DNA from 2 places in the Paeniglutamicibacter sulfureus genome. Region 1 is predicted to be linked to the other one. Evidence: predicted binding sites of a transcription regulator. Region 1 holds the regulator's gene; the other holds the start of a gene.
What was found. Region 1 encodes Rex, which represses fermentation and respiration genes when NADH is low (regulators of the CRP and FNR family bind a similar motif). Its sites were predicted from a motif close to CTTGTGAANNNNTTCACAAG; they were not measured.
Positions count from the first base shown of each region.

Region 2: ABD687_RS16025 (queuosine precursor transporter) is a predicted target of Rex. The motif match lies at 3,635-3,654, and genes of this name have one in related genera.

Region 1 is NZ_BAAAWO010000001.1:1,750,329-1,759,150, forward strand. It holds gene resB (cytochrome c biogenesis protein ResB) at 1-82, opposite strand, end outside; gene ABD687_RS07995 (cytochrome c biogenesis CcdA family protein) at 82-864, opposite strand; gene ABD687_RS08000 (TlpA family protein disulfide reductase) at 873-1,499, opposite strand; gene ABD687_RS08005 (histidine phosphatase family protein) at 1,504-2,166, opposite strand; gene ABD687_RS08010 (hypothetical protein) at 2,437-3,183, shown strand; gene ABD687_RS08015 (redox-sensing transcriptional repressor Rex) at 3,280-4,056, opposite strand; gene ABD687_RS08020 (glutaredoxin family protein) at 4,130-4,384, opposite strand; gene ABD687_RS08025 (HAD family hydrolase) at 4,434-5,249, shown strand; gene ABD687_RS08030 (30S ribosomal protein bS22) at 5,361-5,459, opposite strand; gene ABD687_RS08035 (helix-turn-helix domain-containing protein) at 5,604-5,816, opposite strand; gene ABD687_RS08040 (3-deoxy-7-phosphoheptulonate synthase) at 6,008-7,114, opposite strand; gene gdhA (NADP-specific glutamate dehydrogenase) at 7,520-8,822, opposite strand, start outside.
Region 2 is NZ_BAAAWO010000001.1:3,524,413-3,533,234, forward strand. It holds gene ABD687_RS16005 (S8 family serine peptidase) at 1-824, opposite strand, end outside; gene thiD (bifunctional hydroxymethylpyrimidine kinase/phosphomethylpyrimidine kinase) at 1,201-2,025, opposite strand; gene ABD687_RS16015 (hypothetical protein) at 2,105-2,761, opposite strand; gene ABD687_RS16020 (TetR/AcrR family transcriptional regulator) at 2,945-3,592, opposite strand; gene ABD687_RS16025 (queuosine precursor transporter) at 3,885-4,610, shown strand; gene ABD687_RS16030 (DUF4126 domain-containing protein) at 4,802-5,392, shown strand; gene tgt (tRNA guanosine(34) transglycosylase Tgt) at 5,408-6,709, opposite strand; gene ABD687_RS16040 (FUSC family protein) at 6,882-7,952, shown strand; gene ABD687_RS16045 (NUDIX hydrolase family protein) at 7,974-8,513, opposite strand; gene ABD687_RS16050 (DHA2 family efflux MFS transporter permease subunit) at 8,681-8,822, shown strand, end outside.

The DNA.
Region 1 (8,822 bases):
GCTGGGTCCAGCCCCATCGGAGCATGCCCTTGAAACCGAGGGCCGGGACCGCTACATCTTTTTTAGAATCTCTTTTTGCCATTAGATGGGCAACCTGACCTCATTGGTGAACCAATCCTGTAATTGCGTAACCCAGGAACCCCATAGGCCGGTGGCCATCAAGATTCCCAGAAGTATCAACATGCCGCCGCCGAAGCGCATGATCGCCAACTGGTGCCGACGGAAGAACTTCATGGCCCCCATGCCACGCCGAAGCGCCGTGGCGATGAAGAGAAACGGGAGCCCCAGACCCATGCAGTAGAAGAACGTCAACAAGGCACCCTTGGCGGGGTTTGGGTCGATTCCTGTGCTCATGGCCAGCACCGCAGCCAACGTAGGGCCGATACATGGCGCCCATCCCAGGCCGAAAGTGACTCCCAGAACCGGAGCACCCCAAAGGCCGGCAGGTGGTTTCCGATGGATCTTCGCATCGCGTTGCATGAAGGAAAAGCCACCCATGAAAACGACACCCATGAGAATCACTACCGCGCCCAAGACCTGGATGATCCAGGCACCCTCGAATTGCATCCACGCAGCGATTTGCGAAAAGACCACGCCCGCCAGGACAAAGACGGCAGTGAAGCCCAGGATAAACAGGCCGATGCCTGTGACCATACGGCCGCGCTTTTGATCTGCGAGGTCGGCACCGGACAGGCCAGTGACGTACCCCAAATAGCCGGGAACCAAAGGCAACACGCAAGGCGACAGAAAGGAGACGAGCCCTGCAAGGATGGCAACGGGAACCGCGAGAATCAGTGAACCGTCCTGGATGATCTCAGCAAATTGGTTGCCTTGGGCCGGTAGCGTCAAGGCGCCGGCCAGCACGGAGTCGATCACAACGACTCGGTGAGAGCCGTGGTTATCAGGGCCTTGAGTGTGGGTTTGTCGGCAACACCAAGAATGCGGGCAGAAACGCGCCCCTGCTTGTCCAGCACCAACGTGGTCGGTACGGCCTTAAGCGGAACGTATTTGGTCATGGCGAGTTGGATCGTCCCCTGAGTGTCCTGCACAGAGGGGTATTTGATTCCGAAGGTGCGCTCAAAGGCTTCTGCCGCTTCCTTCTCATCCCGCACGTTGATGCCGATGAATTCCGCTTTGCCCTTGAACTCCTCATTGAGTTCGACCATGTGCGGGGCTTCGATCCGGCATGGAGCACAAGCCGCATACCAAAAATTCAAGACAGTAGCCTGCCCGGCCCAAGTGGCCGAATCGATAGTGGTTCCGTCATAGGCCACCGCGTTGATCTTTACGGGTTCGGTGCGTGAAGCTGGACCGTATTCCTCCACAGAACCGTCACCGGCAATGTAATTCTTGTTGTTGCCTTCCCTTGCCTGCTTGGCTAGGGGATCTTCGTCCCCCACACACGCTGCCAGCGGCAGCACGGCGGCACCAAGCAGTGCTGCGCGCAAGAATGTACGTCGTCCCAAGCGCTGTGCTCGGGACGAGATGGGATCGATCATGATCTCAAGCTCCAGGGATGTTCGCAGCGTTCGCCAGAAGGTCCACGCTAGGTTCTGCATATCGGACTGCGACCAGACTTTCACCATCAAAGTCCAGGCTAGTCACGGAGGTGAGAGTGCACTCGCGTTTCCGCGGGTCGTGCCATAGGGCTCTGCCCTCGGCGGAGCGGCGTGTCACCCAGATGGGCAGCTGATGGCTGACCAAAATGGCTTGCGCCCCCCGTCCGCCAAGTTCGACCGCGCGATCACGGTGTTCAACAATGGCGGTCATCATTCGTTCCACCTGGTCCCGGTAGGGTTCCCCCCAGGATGGACGAAATGGATTGACGACATAGGACCAATATTTTGGTTCCCTCAGTCGATTCTTGATCTGGGAAAGTCCTTGGAAGCGGTTCTCCGCTTCGATAATGCGATCATCTGTCATGATTTCCAGGCCCAAAGCCTGCGATGTCGGCATTGCCGTTTCCTGAGCCCGAACGAGCGGAGACGACACCAAGTAGGTGATATTGGCACCCGCGTTCCGTTGCTCCGTGAAGTATTCCGCGGCGCGCTCGGCCATTTGGTTGCCTAGATCGGAAAGGTGAAATTCCGGTAGTCGACCGTAGAGGACCCTGTCCGGGTTATACACTTCGCCGTGACGAAGCAGGTGAACGGTGGCAGTCGACATAGTTTAAGTGTCTCAAATCTTTGTACCGTTACCTAAACCGGACACTTGATTTTGCCCACGCACGAGGCTCATGGCGAGCACCGAAAGCGCAATTGCTGAACCGGAAACGACATCGCGTCCTCGTCGGCGGCGTGCGATCCCTGTCCCGAGGAAGGACTTCGGCGAGTGTCCCGATCCAATCGGAAAACCATCCTTTCGGAGGGGTGAAAAGCAATCTTCAACCGATATCGTGAGGGTAAGCCGTAGTTCGTCAAACTAAAGGAGCAGGTCATGTCAACCCCTGAGAATGATCCCGTGAACCCAGAGAAGCCATCGCAGGAACCGGCACCCCCGCAGTACGGACAGCGCGCACCGCAGGATCCGAATGCCGCCGGACAACCTCCCTACGGCCAACCTCCACAGAACGGGACTCCGCCAACTAATCCGTACGGCCAGCACCCCAACCCGTACGGCCAGCCCGCCCCAGCAAACAACCCATACGGTCAGCAGCCGCCGCAGACGCCCTACGGCCAGCAGCCATACGGCGGCTTCCCCGTTCCGCCGCAAGGCAACTTTGCTCCGCCCCAGATGCCGACCCATCGACCCAAGGAACTGGACACCTCCTTCTGGGCAATCATCGCGGCCGGCGTCGCATTCCTGCTGAGCTCGGTGTTCGGTTTGAGCACCACCGCGATCATGGAGCAGCTTCGGGCAGTCCCCGAATTGGAGGAACAGCTTTCGGCTGCTGGCATGAGCGTCTCCGACGCAATTCCCATGATCCAGACCACCGCAATCGTGTTCGCCGTGATCGGCTTGTTGATTTACGTTCTGATCGCGTTCATGATCCGCAAGGGAAGCGGCGTTGCACGCATCTTCGCGACGATTCTGGCTGTCCTGTCGTTGTTCAGCATTGCCAGCGGGGTCCTGACGGCCCTTTCCGTCGTCCTGGGAGTGGTTGGCGTCGTGTTTGCCTGGTTGCGTCCCTCCAGCCAGTACATTGCCGCTCGTCGGGCAGCACGTAAAGCCGGATACCGCTAATCATCAAAACGCTAAGAAGTGGTCCGTGGGATTCAGCCGTTGCCGGTGGAATCCCACGGACCATTTGAGTTTAAGACCGGTTCCCGTGGGCGATTTCTAGGAGTCGAGGTTTTGTGCGTGGTAGGCAAGGATTTGCAGTTCGGTGGCCAAATCAACCTTCCGCAGCACGACCCCTGCCGGGACTTGCAACACCACGGGTGCGAAGCTCAATATGCTTCGAACACCACATTGAACCAGCATGTCGCACAAATCTTGCGCCGCTGCCCCAGGCACGGATAGGACGCCAATATTGGCATTCGTGGCCGCAACGATTTCGTCCAAGTCGGAAATGTCTTGGACCTGCAGGTCCCCCACCGTCGTGCCAACCACATCTGGCGATGAATCCAGCAGCGCGACAACTTCAAATCCCCGGCTTCGGAATCCGCCGTATCCGGAAAGTGCGCGACCCAGGTTACCGGCACCGATGATCGCCACGCGCCATTGCCTCAAAAGCCCCATGGCCTTGGAGATCTGTTCGACCAGGTCGGTCACCGCGTATCCCACCCCACGGGTTCCATAGGACCCAAGCAAAGACAGGTCCTTGCGAAGGATCGCAGGATTGACCCCTGCCTCGGTGGCCAGCACACCAGACGAGGTTCGCGCTTCACCGCGCGCCTGCATGGCACCGAGCGCACGCAGGTACTGGGTCAATCGCGCCAGGGTCGCTTCAGGGAGAATCCTGCCCAGTGAACCCGCGGGTGTTTGCTCAACCGATGCGCCGGGATCCAGGTCGTGCTCAATCGGAATTTCGGCAGCAGGGAGCTTCGCTTCGTTGCTTGCTGGTTGGTGTTCGGTGGGCATTCTGCTTTGACTCAATTCCTTGGATACCTTCATGTCTTTCCAACCAGTTCTGCCGATGCCACCGCATCACCCTTGGTGTCGCGGACAGGCGGCGGCTTCGTTGCCCCTAGCTGCTCAACAATGCCTCAAGGCGCTGGGCATCAATCACCCAAAAATCCCGTACCCGTCCGTCTACCAACAGCACCGGGACTTCTTCCGAATGTCGCGCCAAGAGTTCCGGGTCCTGATCGATGTCAACGCTTTGCCAGGTGTAATCCAACCTGCTGGTGACCTCGTCGAGTGTTTCGGCCGCGGCCTTGCAAAGGTGGCATCCGGAACGAACCAACAAAGTAATTTCCCGCGGGGTCTGCACGCTGCTCATGACCCAACGCTACAGCTCCGGCGAAAAAAGATTGCAATAGACTGGTTGGATGCCCTCCAACCTTTCCCCCGTGACATTTGCTGGGCACGAGTCGGCGCCATCGGGCACGTCTGCCGCCTTCTTCGATGTAGACAACACCATGATGCGCGGTGCTTCGCTCTTTGCAGTGGCCCGAAAAATGTATCAAAGACGGGCATTTACGCTGCGTGAGGTGGCGTGGTTTGCCGTTCGACAGTTGCGGTTCGTCGCCCGGGGAGAGAACCTCGGTGACATCCACGCCATCCGTGACCGTGCGCTATTGCTGTCCGCAGGCTTCTCCGTGGCCGACATGGTTGCGCTCGGGGATGAAATTTATGACGAATTCATTGAGTCGAAAATCTGGCCAGGCACCCGCGCGATCGCCGAACAGCACCTTCACGCCGGGCGTCGGGTGTGGCTAGTCACCGCCACGCCGCTGGAGGTTGCCGCGGTTATGTCAAGGCGGCTCGGGCTCAGTGGAGCGCTCGGGACGACCGTGGAGCACATCGAAGGCCTCTACACCGGCCAACTGGTCGGCGAAATCCTCCACGGATCGGCGAAGGCCGGAGCTGTCCGGATCTTGGCCCGGGACCAAGGGCTGGATCTTGCCGAATGCTGGGGGTACAGCGATTCCCACAACGACATTCCGATGCTTGAGGCCGTGGGTCATCCCGTGGCAATTAATCCCGACCGCAGATTGCGACGCCACGCCAAGGACCGCAACTGGCCGGTCTACGACTTCCGAACCGGGCGCAGGGCGGCTGCCTTCGGCCTGAAGGCAGCCGGCGTCTCGGGAGTCCTCTGGGGCCTGTGGCGCAGCTTCGGTGCATTGCGCCGCCGTCCCTGACTCCGGGCAACGGCCGGCACGCCCGCCGCAAACATGCAAAAAGGTGCGTTCCCCATTGCGGGAAACGCACCTTCTTACATACTCAATTCCGGGCAACCCCGGAACTGGTATTTACTTCTTATTACGACGCTGGTGGCGGGTCTTACGAAGCAATTTACGGTGCTTCTTCTTGGCCATACGCTTGCGGCGCTTCTTAATAACAGAGCCCATAATGGTTCCTCACAAACTGATTCGATTGCCGACTACTATTTCTTCGGCACCAAAGCACCAGAATAGCCAACTGGACGTTAAACGTTCCTTAACAGATTACCTGCTTCTAGAGCAGATTCTGACCACTCGTGAAAATCGGCGGCGTTAGCCGGTGTTGAAGTCGCGCCCGAACCCGGCAGCCCGCAAGTACTCCTGTACGGCGTTTTCGGGTACACGGTAGGAGCGGCCGAACCTCACGGCCGGCAATTCGCCGGAATGGACGAGTCGGTAAACCGTCATCTTTGACACACGCATCACATCGGCGACCTCGGCGACCGTCATGAAACGCGCGCTGGCAAAGTTTTGCGATTCGACCATTCCCTGTTTCTCCTGACAATTTCACATAGCAATCGTGCCGTGGCGCTGACCGAGGAACGTACCCGGTCCGCACCAACACCTCAAGATACCCTATGCCCTTGTGATTCACTTTAGTGGCTCGTGGGGCCAATGTGAACGAAAGCCGGCGTCGTGGGCTGCCCCATCTCGCCGCCGACACACGGTTGGGGGGCTTAGCGCGCGGTCCGTACCGCTTCGGCCAGGGTCGCTAGCATTTCGGCACTCGTGTCCCAGTCCATGCACGCGTCGGTGACGGACTGCCCGTAGGTCAACCCCGCCAGGACGTCGGATCCTTGCGCGACGGCATCAGGGTCATGTTTCTGCGCACCGGCCACCAAGAAACTTTCAGCCATGATTCCGGCAATCATTTGGTCCCCGTCCGCTATGCGGGCGGCCAGCTCGGCGATGACCTCCCGCTGGCGCACGTGGGACTTGCCCGAGTTCGCATGTGAGGCATCGACGATCACCCGCGGGTTCATGCCGGCGTTGCCCATGGCGGCCGATGCCGCGCCAACAGACTCGGCCGCGAAGTTCGGTCCGTCGGTGCCGCCACGCAGGATCAGGTGGGCGTCGTCGTTTCCTGCGGTCCTGACTACTGCCGTACGACCATCCTCGCTAATGCCCAGGAAGGACTGTGGTGCGGAAGCCGCTTGGCAGGCATCGATCGCCACCTGCACCGAGCCGTCGGTCCCGTTTTTGAATCCAACGGGCATGGATAGCCCGGATACCAGCTGCCGGTGCGTCTGGCTTTCGGTGGTGCGTGCCCCGATGGCGCCCCAGCTGACCAGGTCCGAGAGGTACTGGGCGCTGAGCGGCTCGAGGAATTCGGTGGCCAGTGGCAGGCCCAGGTTGCTGGCCGCCAACATGAATTCGCGTGCGGCTCGCAGCCCGGCGGACATGTCATGGCTGCCGTCCAGGTGCGGATCGTTGACCAGGCCCTTCCAGCCCACGGTGGTGCGTGGCTTCTCGAAGTAGCTGCGCATGACCACGAGCAGTTCACCCTCGTGCTGCTTCGCGGCCGCGGCGAGCCTGGTGGCGTATTCCAGCCCGGCTGCAGGGTCGTGGATAGAGCAAGGGCCCACGATGACCAGCAGACGCTCGTCAAGCCCGGAGAGCACGGCACGGACTTCCTGGCGGGCCCGCATGATCCGGTAGCCCTGGGCATCGCCCACTGGCAATTCGGCAGTCAGTTCCGCGGGGGTGGGCAGCTCGGTGATTGCCAGCACCCGTTCATTGGTGTTGACGCGGGCCTGTGTCTCGGCGGCGATGGCGGTGCTCATGGTTTGGGGCCTTTCGGTTTCGGCCCCGCGCCGTGCAGTGGGGGGCCTCATGGTTTCAATGCGGCCCCGGCGATCACGCTGCGTATTCCTCCAGGGCCGCTATCTTGGAAATAGCGAAGGGCCGGCAAGCATAGCTTGCGGCCCTTGTCGGCTCTGAAGGTGGGTATGCGAAATTATCGCGTCTTAGGCCCCTCCAGAGCCGACACAAAATACGCATACCAACGATTAGTCATGGATGAGAATCTACAGCCGCGCCACGCGAATCACAAATGGGTTTCCATTCCCGGGCGACACAGTACGTCATGAAGCACGGCAAAGGGCGGGCCGGGACAGGCGGGTCCATAATTGTTCCCGTCTGTCCCTGCCCGCCCTCTTGAGGCGTAATTCGGCTGGAGGCCTGTCTGCCTAGATGAGGCCCTGGGCCAGCATGGCGTCGGCAACCTTCACGAAGCCGGCGATGTTGGCACCGGCCACGTAGTTGCCCGGCACACCGTATTCGTCGGCGGTGGAGGCGCAACGGTCGTGGATGCCGACCATGATCTCGGTCAGGCGCTCCTCGGTGTGGGCGAAGGTCCACGAGTCACGGCTGGCGTTCTGCTGCATTTCCAGCGCCGAGGTGGCAACGCCACCGGCGTTCGCGGCCTTGCCCGGGGCAAAGAGCACCCCTGCATCCTGGAACAGCGAGGTCGCTGCGGCGGTGCACGGCATGTTGGCGCCTTCGGCCACTGCGACGACACCGGAGGAAATCAACTTCTTTGCGTCCTTGGCATCCAGCTCGTTCTGCGTGGCGCACGGCAGCGCCACGGTGGCCTCTACGTCCCAGACGTTTCCGCCTTCGACGAAGTGCACCTTCTTGGAATTGGCACGCTCGGCGTACTCGTTGATGCGTCCGCGTTCGACTTCCTTGATCTGGCGCAGCAGTTCAACGTCGATGCCGCGCTCGTCAACGATGTAGCCGGAGGAATCCGAGGCGGTCACCACGCGGGCACCGAGAGCCTGGGCCTTCTCGATGGCGTTGATGGCCACGTTGCCCGAGCCGGACACCGAGACGCGCTGGCCGTCGAAGCTGGCGCCACGGGTCTTGAGCATTTCGTCGGTGAAAATCACTGCGCCGTAGCCGGTGGCCTCGGGGCGCACCAGGGATCCGCCCCAGCTGATGCCCTTGCCGGTGAGCACACCGGACTCGTAGCGGTTGGTGATGCGCTTGTACTGGCCAAAGAGGTAGCCGATTTCACGGCCGCCCACGCCGATGTCGCCGGCCGGCACATCGGTGTATTCGCCGATGTGGCGGTAGAGCTCCGTCATGAACGACTGGCAGAAGCGCATGACCTCGGCATCGGACTTGCCGCGCGGATCAAAGTCCGAACCGCCCTTGCCGCCACCGATGGGCATGCCGGTGAGCGAGTTCTTGAAGATCTGCTCGAAGCCCAGGAACTTGACGATGCCCAGGTACACCGAGGGGTGGAAGCGCAGCCCGCCCTTGAACGGGCCCAGGGCGGAGTTGAATTCAACGCGGAAACCGCGGTTGATCTGTACCCGGCCTTCGTCATCCATCCACGGGACGCGGAAGATGATTTGGCGTTCGGGCTCACACATACGCTGCAGGATCGCAGCTTCGGCATATTCAGGATGCTTGCGCGAGACCGCTTCGAGGCTTTCGAAAACCTCGGTCACCGCCTGGTGGAATTCTGCTTCACCGGGGTTGCGA
Region 2 (8,822 bases), 1.8 Mb from region 1:
GCTGCGCAATCCAGCGGGTTGGAATCGGGACGCGGAACCGGCTGGTAGTCCGGTGCGCTTGGGTCGGCGTTGTAGTCATCGCCCACCAGGTCCCAGCCGCCGATGAACTTGGCCGGGTCATACAGCCCGGAGTCCGTGGCCGGCAGGACATCGGAGGACTGCGCCTCGGAGTAGGCCTGGAGTGTGCCCGGGCCGCCGAAGCCGGCATGCGTGTAGTCGATGCCGGTATCCAGCACCGCGATCCTGATGCCTTCGCCAGTTTCCTTTAGCGCTGTCCACGCCTCGAGGGCGCGGGTGTCGATGTCGGCATTCTTGTTCTCCTGCGTCTTGGGCACGATCGCGGTGATCTTCTTGACGTCGGGACGCGCGGCCAAGGCGCGCAATGCCTCGGCGTCCCCGCGCAGTGCCACGCCCGGAAGCGAATTGGTGGTCGTGTAGATGACATCGGCCTTGGCGTCCTTGGCCGCCGACTTGCCCTTGGCCTTGATGCCGTCGCGGATTTCCTTGACCTTGGAGGGGTTTTTGACCGACTTGCCACGCGGGGCCTTGGCGCTCTCCGGCTGGGTGGCCTCGAAGGCGCCTTCGCCCTCGAACTGCACATAGACCGAGACTTCTCCCTTGGCCACCGACAGGGGGCCGGAGACCTTCAGGTCCTTCAATGCCTTGGGGGCGAGTCCGCCCAGGGATGGCGAATCCGACCCTGGCGCCGGGTCGATCGTGGGTGGTGCCGCAAGGGAAGGGACGGACATGGTGACGGCCAGGGCAAGCCCTGAGGCCGAAGCCAGGATCGTCCGCGCAAGTCTGTGACGACGCGGGTTGGACATGGTTCTCCTTGTATCCGAGGGGAGTGACGCGGGAGGAAACCCATGGCTGCTTATCGGTGTCCTTCCCACGCATATCCTATGTGAGCCGAGGCACATATCAAGGGGTTGTTTGAGATTTTCCCGAATGTGTCCGGACGAAGTGTCGGCGGGGATCGATAACCTATGGTCAGTCGGTGAACCTCTTGGGGAGGTTGGCCGCCCGGAGCGCCGGCACTGCGCCCGGAAACATACAGATGGCATCGGGCAAGGACGCCGTCGAAACGGTTTTCGGGCCGGATGCCGGTGTTCCGCGGGCGTTTTTTGGGGAAACGCAAAAGTGCTGGTCCCGTGTATGCACGGGACCAGCACTTCAACCAACCTGCGGTGTGTGAAATTCCTAGCGCGAGCCGCCCTGCCACAAGGCATCGAAGGGGGCCGCGGAGGAAACGCGATTCTTAATGCCCTCGGTGACAAAGGCCTTGGCGTTGCGTGCTGCCTGCAATGGCGACTCGCCCTTGGCCAGCTCGGCCGTGATGGCCGCTGCCAGCGAGCAACCGGCACCCGACACGGCGACTTCCCCGACCTTCGGGGCGGACAACACCTCGAGGGTCTCGCCGTCGTAGAACACGTCCACGGCATCGCTGCCGGAGAGTCGGACGCCGCCCTTGGCCAGCACCGCCGCACCGGAGAGCGCATGGATCTTCTTGGCGGCCTCGGTCAGGTCCTCGACGTTGTTGATGCTCATCCCGGAGAGGGACTCGGCCTCGAAGTGGTTCGGCGTGACGAACGTTGCCAGCGGCAACAGGGTCGACTTGAGCGCCTCGTCGGTGTCCAGGGCGTGTCCCGGTTCCTGGCCCTTGCAAATCAGCACCGGGTCCAGCACGACGTTGTCCCATGCCTGGTCCTTGAGCGCGGCCGCAACCGTGTCGATGGTGGCGGGGGAACCCATCATGCCCAGCTTGACGGTCTTCAGGTCGCCGGCATAGCAAGTCTGGATCGCCTCGAGCTGGTCGGCGATCACCTGCGTCTCCACCGGCACGAAGCGGTGGTTCCAGTTGTCCTTCGGGTTGAAGGACACAATGCAGGTCAGGGCAATGATCCCGTAGGTGCCCAGCTCCTGGAAGGTCTTCAGGTCGGCCTGGGCGCCGGCACCGCCGGTTGCTTCGGAGCCGGCGATGGTCAGGGTAACGGCGGGACGGATCCCGGTGGAGGCAGAAGTCATGCATTCATTTTAGGCGGTTTCCCGCGGGCGCCCACACGCACGGGGTCATCGGCGCCGCGCCAGGGACGGAAAACGGGAACTAAGACCTGGTGAAGGTGGTCAGCTGGGTCGCATTTGACCACCCGGCGCCTCGTTCGGCACGCGTGCCGGCGGCGGTGTCGGCTGTGGTGACCATGAAAAGCACCGGCAGCCCCTGGCGTGCCGCCGTGGCGGCAAGGTTCGCAAGGATCGCGGCGCGGAACTGCTCGACATTGGAAGTGGCGGTGATGCTTGGGTCGCACAGGAGCGCGAACCCATCGGCGAAGCGGATCCGGCCCCGGCCGACAGGAGCGTCGAAATCCGCGATTTCGACCACGTCGTAATCGTTCATGGGGGCCTCGAATAGGCTTGCCGTTTCCGGCAACGCGGCCACCTGCTCCACGTCGTTGGCAAGCGCCACCAGCAGGACGCGCCGATCGCTCAGGCTCCAGCCCCGTGCGGCAAGTTCCCGGCTCGCGACCCCGTCCGGGGAACCCAGGAACGTCAGCCTGGTCTGCCCCTGATGCCCTGACAGCCCTGGATCTCCCAGTAGGGTGGGCAGTTCCTCGGGAAGGGGCCACGTGCTGATGATTTCGTAGTCGCTTCCGTCTTCGGCGATGCTGTGCAGTCGCCCGTCTTCGTCGCGGACCACCGTGCGGTCACGAATCAAGGCAAAAGAGTGGACCCAGGGCGGAAGGTTTGAGGACTCGAATGGCATCTGGCGGCTCCTGTTCCATAGACGGGCAACGGAATGGCGACTCGGGACACAAAATGAGCGCTGATCTGTGGCGACCGTTGCGTTTCGCGCCCCGCGCGAGGCTTCACCTCCGACTCTACGCCTGTAACTGTCGAATCCGGGATTGCCCGTTCGGCAGGGCGGGGAATCGGAAGTGGGAGAGGCCTAGGTTGCGGTGCGCACCAGAGAGAGCACATCGTCGAGGATGCTGCGGACCACGGGCATTCGCGAGAGCACAACCAAGCGCGCGACCACCGGGGCAACGTTCTTGATGAGTCGCAGGCTGCGTGCGGCACCCGGGGACGAATCGTAGGCCCAGAAAAGGAGAATGCCCCGTTGGACCAGCCACAGCAACTGGGGCAGTTCCGTTCGGATGGCCAACGGGGGTAGGGGCCTGCTGGCCGTCACCACCTGGCGCCACAATCCGAGTTCCATGGCTCGCTGGACATTGCCGAACTCTGCGTTGGAACCGGAAAAGGCCGTCCGAATAAACGCGGGTCCGAACTCGCGAAAGGGCGTCATGATGTCCAGGCCTTTGCCCAACGCAATGCGCAGATTCATCTCCAGGTTGTTCCCCGGCACCAACAACGGCCAAGTAGCCGTCCGGTGCTCCTCGAGTAGCTGGCGGAACAACTCATGGACGATGGCGTCCTTGGAATCGAAATAGTAGTAGGCATTGCCTAGGGAAAGCCCGGATTCCTGGGCAATCGAGCGCATTGTGGTCCCTGCGAACCCCTTGGTGGCGAACAGCCCCATGGCCGTGTCCAGCAGCAGCTGGCGCGTATGGGCGCTCTTGGCGGTCGGCTTTCCCACGGAGCTCCTTTCCACGCTGGACATTGGTCTCAATCATATCCATTTTTGAACGCGTTCAAAACTGGAATCTCCGGTATGCAAGCCGTGAAAGGCCCAATGCGATGGCCCAAATCGGGTCCCGGGAACGGGAAAGCGCCAAATCGGAGGCCGCGAAGGCATGGGATACTTGAAGCTCAAGTGCTAATACAGCGAGTGGTCCCCACGACCCCGATTCCCTTGGCTGCGTCGATCGCGGCGGGAGTCGTTGCGCCGGGACCGGCTTGGCGAACCACTTCTTCGATTGGGAATCACCATGGGCGAAAACACCGCCTCAACAACACAACGTCCGAAGGCCCCGCGTGCCATTTTTGCGTCCGCGGGAAGCCCCTACTTTTCGACAGTGCTTGCACTAATGGCCGTCGTGGTCATCCTTTCCAACGTCGGTGCCGCCAAGGGCGTCACCTTCGGCCCCATCGTCACCGACGGAGGATTCTTCCTCTTCCCCTTGGCCTACATCCTCGGTGACGTCATTTCGGAGGTCTACGGATTCAAGGTCGCCCGCCGCGCCATCATCACCACCTTTGCGCTGGCGGCCTTCTCCACCCTGTGCTTCTGGATCATGATCCAGCTGCCCGCGGCCGAATGGTACGACGGGCAGGCAGCCCTCGAACGCACGCTGGGCCCGGTCTGGCTCATCGTCCTGGCCTCGCTGCTCGGCTTCCTGGTCGGGCAAACCCTGAACTCCTGGGTGCTGGTGAAGATGAAGGAACGCTTCGGCGAACGCGGGCTGGTGGGCCGCCTGATGAGCTCCACCGGGGTGGGCGAATTCGCCGACACCCTGATCTTCTGCTCGATTGCCGCCACCGTCATCGGAATCACCGACATTCCCACGTTCATCAATTACGTGGTGGTCGGGTTCATCTACAAGACTGCGGTGGAGTTCCTCTTTGTCCCGGTGACCACGCTGGTGATCCGTTGGTTCAAGCGCCGTGAACCCACCTACGAGCTGCATGCCCCCGTGGCGGGCGGCGCCGCGTAGGCAAACCGCAACACGAATACGGAGGCGGTGGTCTCTTCGCTTTCACTTGGCGAAGGAGCCATCGCCTTTTCCATGCCCCCGGGGGGGCATGGCACGTCCGGTATTGGATGAGGACGGTGTTTGGCCGTTGGCCACTGGCGGCACCGGCACGTTGCGCTGATTGCGGCCCCGGCTGCGCCTATTCTGGGCACATGGAACTACTCACGGCCGCCGGGCTGAGCTCGGCCGCGGGACTGAACGCGTACATTCCCCTGCTGGTTCTGGGGTTGCTGAACCGCTTCACCTCATGGGTCGCGCTACCCGAGGGATGGGGCTGGCTTTCCAACGGCTGGGCGCTGGGAATACTGGCGGTGCTGCTGGTCATCGAGGTGGCGGCCGACAAGATTCCGGTGGTTGACTCGGTCAACGACGCACTGCAAACGGTGGTGCGCCCGGCCTCCGGCGGACTCGTCTTTGCCTCCGGCGTCGGATCCGAGACCGTTGCCGTAGCCGACCCCGGCGACACCTTTGGCTCGGCCCAGTGGGTGCCGCTGCTCATAGGCGCGGCGATCGCACTGGCGTTCCACCTGCTTAAATCGGGGTCGAGGCCGCTGTTGAACCTGGGCACGGCCGGGGTTGCCGCCCCGGTGGTGAGCACCGCCGAGGACGGGGCATCGCTGGGCCTGAGCCTGCTGGCCATCGTCTTGCCCGTGCTGGTCCTGCTGGTAGCCGTGGGGCTGGCCGTGCTGTTGATTGTCGGCGTTCGCAGGCTGCGGCCAAAAAAGGGCAGCCCCGCGGGCTAGGTTCGCTTTGACGGCCTAGGCGGAGACGGTTTTTAGGCCCTGCGGGTCCGGAGCGCCGGCGTAGTAGCGGGAGTGGACACGTTCCTTGAGCTCGTGGAAGGTGCCGTCCTCGATGGCCGCGCGGGCGTCGTCGACCATCTTCACCACGAAGCGCTCGTTGTGGATGGAAATCAGCGTGTGGCTGAGAAGTTCCTTGGCCTTGAAAAGGTGGTGGATGTAGGCGCGCGTGTAGTGCTGGCAGGTGTAGCAGTCACATTCCTCGGACAGGGGAGTGAAGTCGGTCTTGTAACGCTGGCCCGAAAGGTTGAACCGGCCGTGGGGAGTGTAGAACGCCGAGTTGCGGGCCACCCGGGTGGGGGAAACGCAGTCAAAGGTGTCCGCGCCGTTCTCGATGGCCGTGAAGAGGTCGTCGGGCTCGGAGATCCCCAGCAGGTGGCGCGGCTTGTTCTCCGGAAGTTCCTCCGCGCACCAACCCACGATGGTGCCGAGGTTTTCCTTTTCCAGCGCGCCCCCGATCCCGAAACCGTCAAAGGCCATGGCGCCGAGGTCCCGACAGGCCTGACGGCGCAGGTCCTCGTACTGGGCGCCCTGGATCACGCCAAAGAGCGCCTGGTAGTCCTTGCCCACACGGGCATCGGTGAGGTTGAAGTGCTCTGCCACGCAACGCTCGGCCCAGAGGCGGGTGCGTTCGAGCGACTCGACTTGGTAGCCGCGGGAATTCTGCAGCGTGGTCAGCTCATCGAAGGCGAACATGATGTCGGCGCCGATCTTGTGCTGCACGTTCATCGACACCTCCGGGCTGAAGCGGTGCTTGTTGCCGTCGATGTGGCTCTTGAACCAGACGCCGTCGTCATCCACGTTGGCCAGGCGTTCCTTGCCCGGGGCCACCGCGTCGTCGGGACCGGACTGGTCCACCGATTTCATGTCGATCACCTTCTTGAATCCCGAGCCCAGGCTCATGACCTGGAATCCGCCCGAATCGGTGAAGGTGGGTCCGGACCAGTTCATGAACTTGCCAAGCCCGCCCGCGGTGTCAAGGATGTCGGCACCGGGCTGAAGGTAAAGGTGGTAGGCGTTGGCCAGCACCGCCTGCGCTCCAAGATCGGCCACGGATTCAGGCAGCAGGGCCTTGACCGTAGCCTTGGTGCCAACGGCAATGAATGCCGGTGTCTTGATCTGCCCGTGCGGGGTGGTGATCACGCCCGTGCGTCCGTTGGACACCGACCCGTCGGGGCGGGTCAGCCGGGTTCCGACGTCGAAGGAGAACTCGTCCTGGCGCGGATGGGGGGCAGTGGCATCAAAAGAATCGTTCGGCACCTACCTAGTGTGCCGCATGCCCCCGGCGTGGCGGCAAAAACCGGGGCGTGCGGTGGCTCACCCAATGCTATTCCTTCCCTCACAAGAGCCGCGTTCGAAGGGATTCGCGGCGTAGCGTTGGAGGAAGGTGTACGAGAATGCAGGACCGAGAGAACGGCGACCAACCACACGCATGGGCAAGAACTTTGGCGGGTTGCTGACCCTGGGGCCTGCACACAACGACCACTGGATCGCGTTGCGCACGGCCGTGGGGATCTTTGTTCCACTCTTTGCCCTGCTGGCCATCGACCGTTTGGACCTGATGGTCTTCGTGATCTTTGGCGCCTTCACCGGTGTTTACGGCCGGGTACCTGGCTACGCGAACCGGCTGGTGGCCCAGTCCAAGGCCGGTGGCCTGTTCCTGGCGGTAATCCTTGCCGCCGCGCTGGCCTCGCACTACCTCGTAAACCACGAGGACCCTGCGGCAAGTGCCTGGATGATCGTCGGGCTTACGACAGTGGTTTCCGGGATCTGTTCGGTCCTCACCGGATTCCTGCAATTGCGGCCCGGCGGGTCGCTCTTCCATATCTTTGCCTTCGCGGCCATCGCCTCGATGCCGCACCAGCCACTGCTGGCCGAATCAATGGCCGCCGCGCTGGGCGCGGTACTGTTCGCGATAGTCCTGGGATTCTCCGGGACGCTCTTCGCCAAGGGAACATCCTGGGGCCCCTACGTCGCCCCGGCACCGCTGTCGCGGCCCGTTCGCCTGGCGATCTGGAACGAGGCGCTGCTGTACCTGCTAGCTGCGGGGCTGGCCGGATCCATCGCCAACCTGCTGGCCCCGGCGCTGTCTACCGGTCACAGCTACTGGGCCATGGTGGCGGCTGTCGTGCCGCTGGTGGGCCACACCACCAGGCACCGCGTGCGTCGCGGCGTCCACCGTATTCTGGGCACGCTCACCGGGTTGGTGTTGATGGCGGCCATCATCGCCTTCGCGCCGCCCGTCTGGGTGCTGCTGGCCATGATCGGGCTGCTGCAGTTCGCTGCCGAGATGTTCATAGCGCGCAACTATTTCCTGGCCCAGATCTTCGTCACCCCGCTGGCCCTGGTGGGCGTCTCCTTCGGGACGGGGCTGAACAACGTGTTGCTCTACGACCGGATGCTCGAAACCATCATCGGAGCCCTCGTGGGCATGCTGGTGGTGCTGCTCGGATCACTTTACGGGGCCTGGTTCCGCCGCCGCCTGCTGCCCGAAATCGGTTAGCAGGCGGCGCCGTTCAGCAGGTTAGCGGACGTAGCCGACGTGGGCGAGTGCCTGGCGAACCAAATTCTCCCGGCCGCCGGCGAACTCCTCCTGGATGCTCGGGCTCAGCGCCTCCTCGGGCGTCAGCCAGGTTAATTCAAGCGCGTCCTGGCGCGGGGAGCATTCGCCGCGCACCGGCACGATGTAGGCCAGCGCGACGGCGTGCTGCCGTTCGTCGGTCAACCCGGTTTCCGAGGGGGACGGGAAATACTCCGCCACGGTGAAGGGCGCCGGGGACGGCGGCAACTGCGGCATGGCCATGGGCCCCAGGTCCTTCTCGATGTGGCGGGTCAGCGCCGCACGGATGGTCTCCCGGTACATCACACGGCCCGAAACGAAGGTGCGCAGCATCCGCCCTTCGGGATCGGCCGTCAGCAGCAGGCCGATCTCGGTGACATAGCCGAGCGGATCCAGGCGCACCGGGATGGCTTCGATGTAGAGCATGGGCAGTCGGGCGCGGGCCTCGTAGAGGTCTTCGTCGGACAGCCAGCCGGGATAGGGATCCGGAGTGCGAACGTTCATGTCTCCATCTTGTCCCATCCAAGGGGTCGGCGGGCCACGTCGCGGACCGTGTTGTGTGATTCCGGGGATGTTTTTCACTTTCGGGAATCAACCGTCGGCCCCCGACGCTAGAATGAAATGTTCCGCAAAAGCCCACCCCCCACTTTTCATGGAAGAGGCCACTGACCGTGACCGAGACCGGCACCAAACTCAACCCCAAGGATCTGGCCACCATCACGGTGCTGATCGTTTCCGCGTTCGTGGTGATCCTCAACGAAACCATCATGAACGTGGCGCTGCCGGTGCTCATGCACGAGTTCCAGGTCAGCG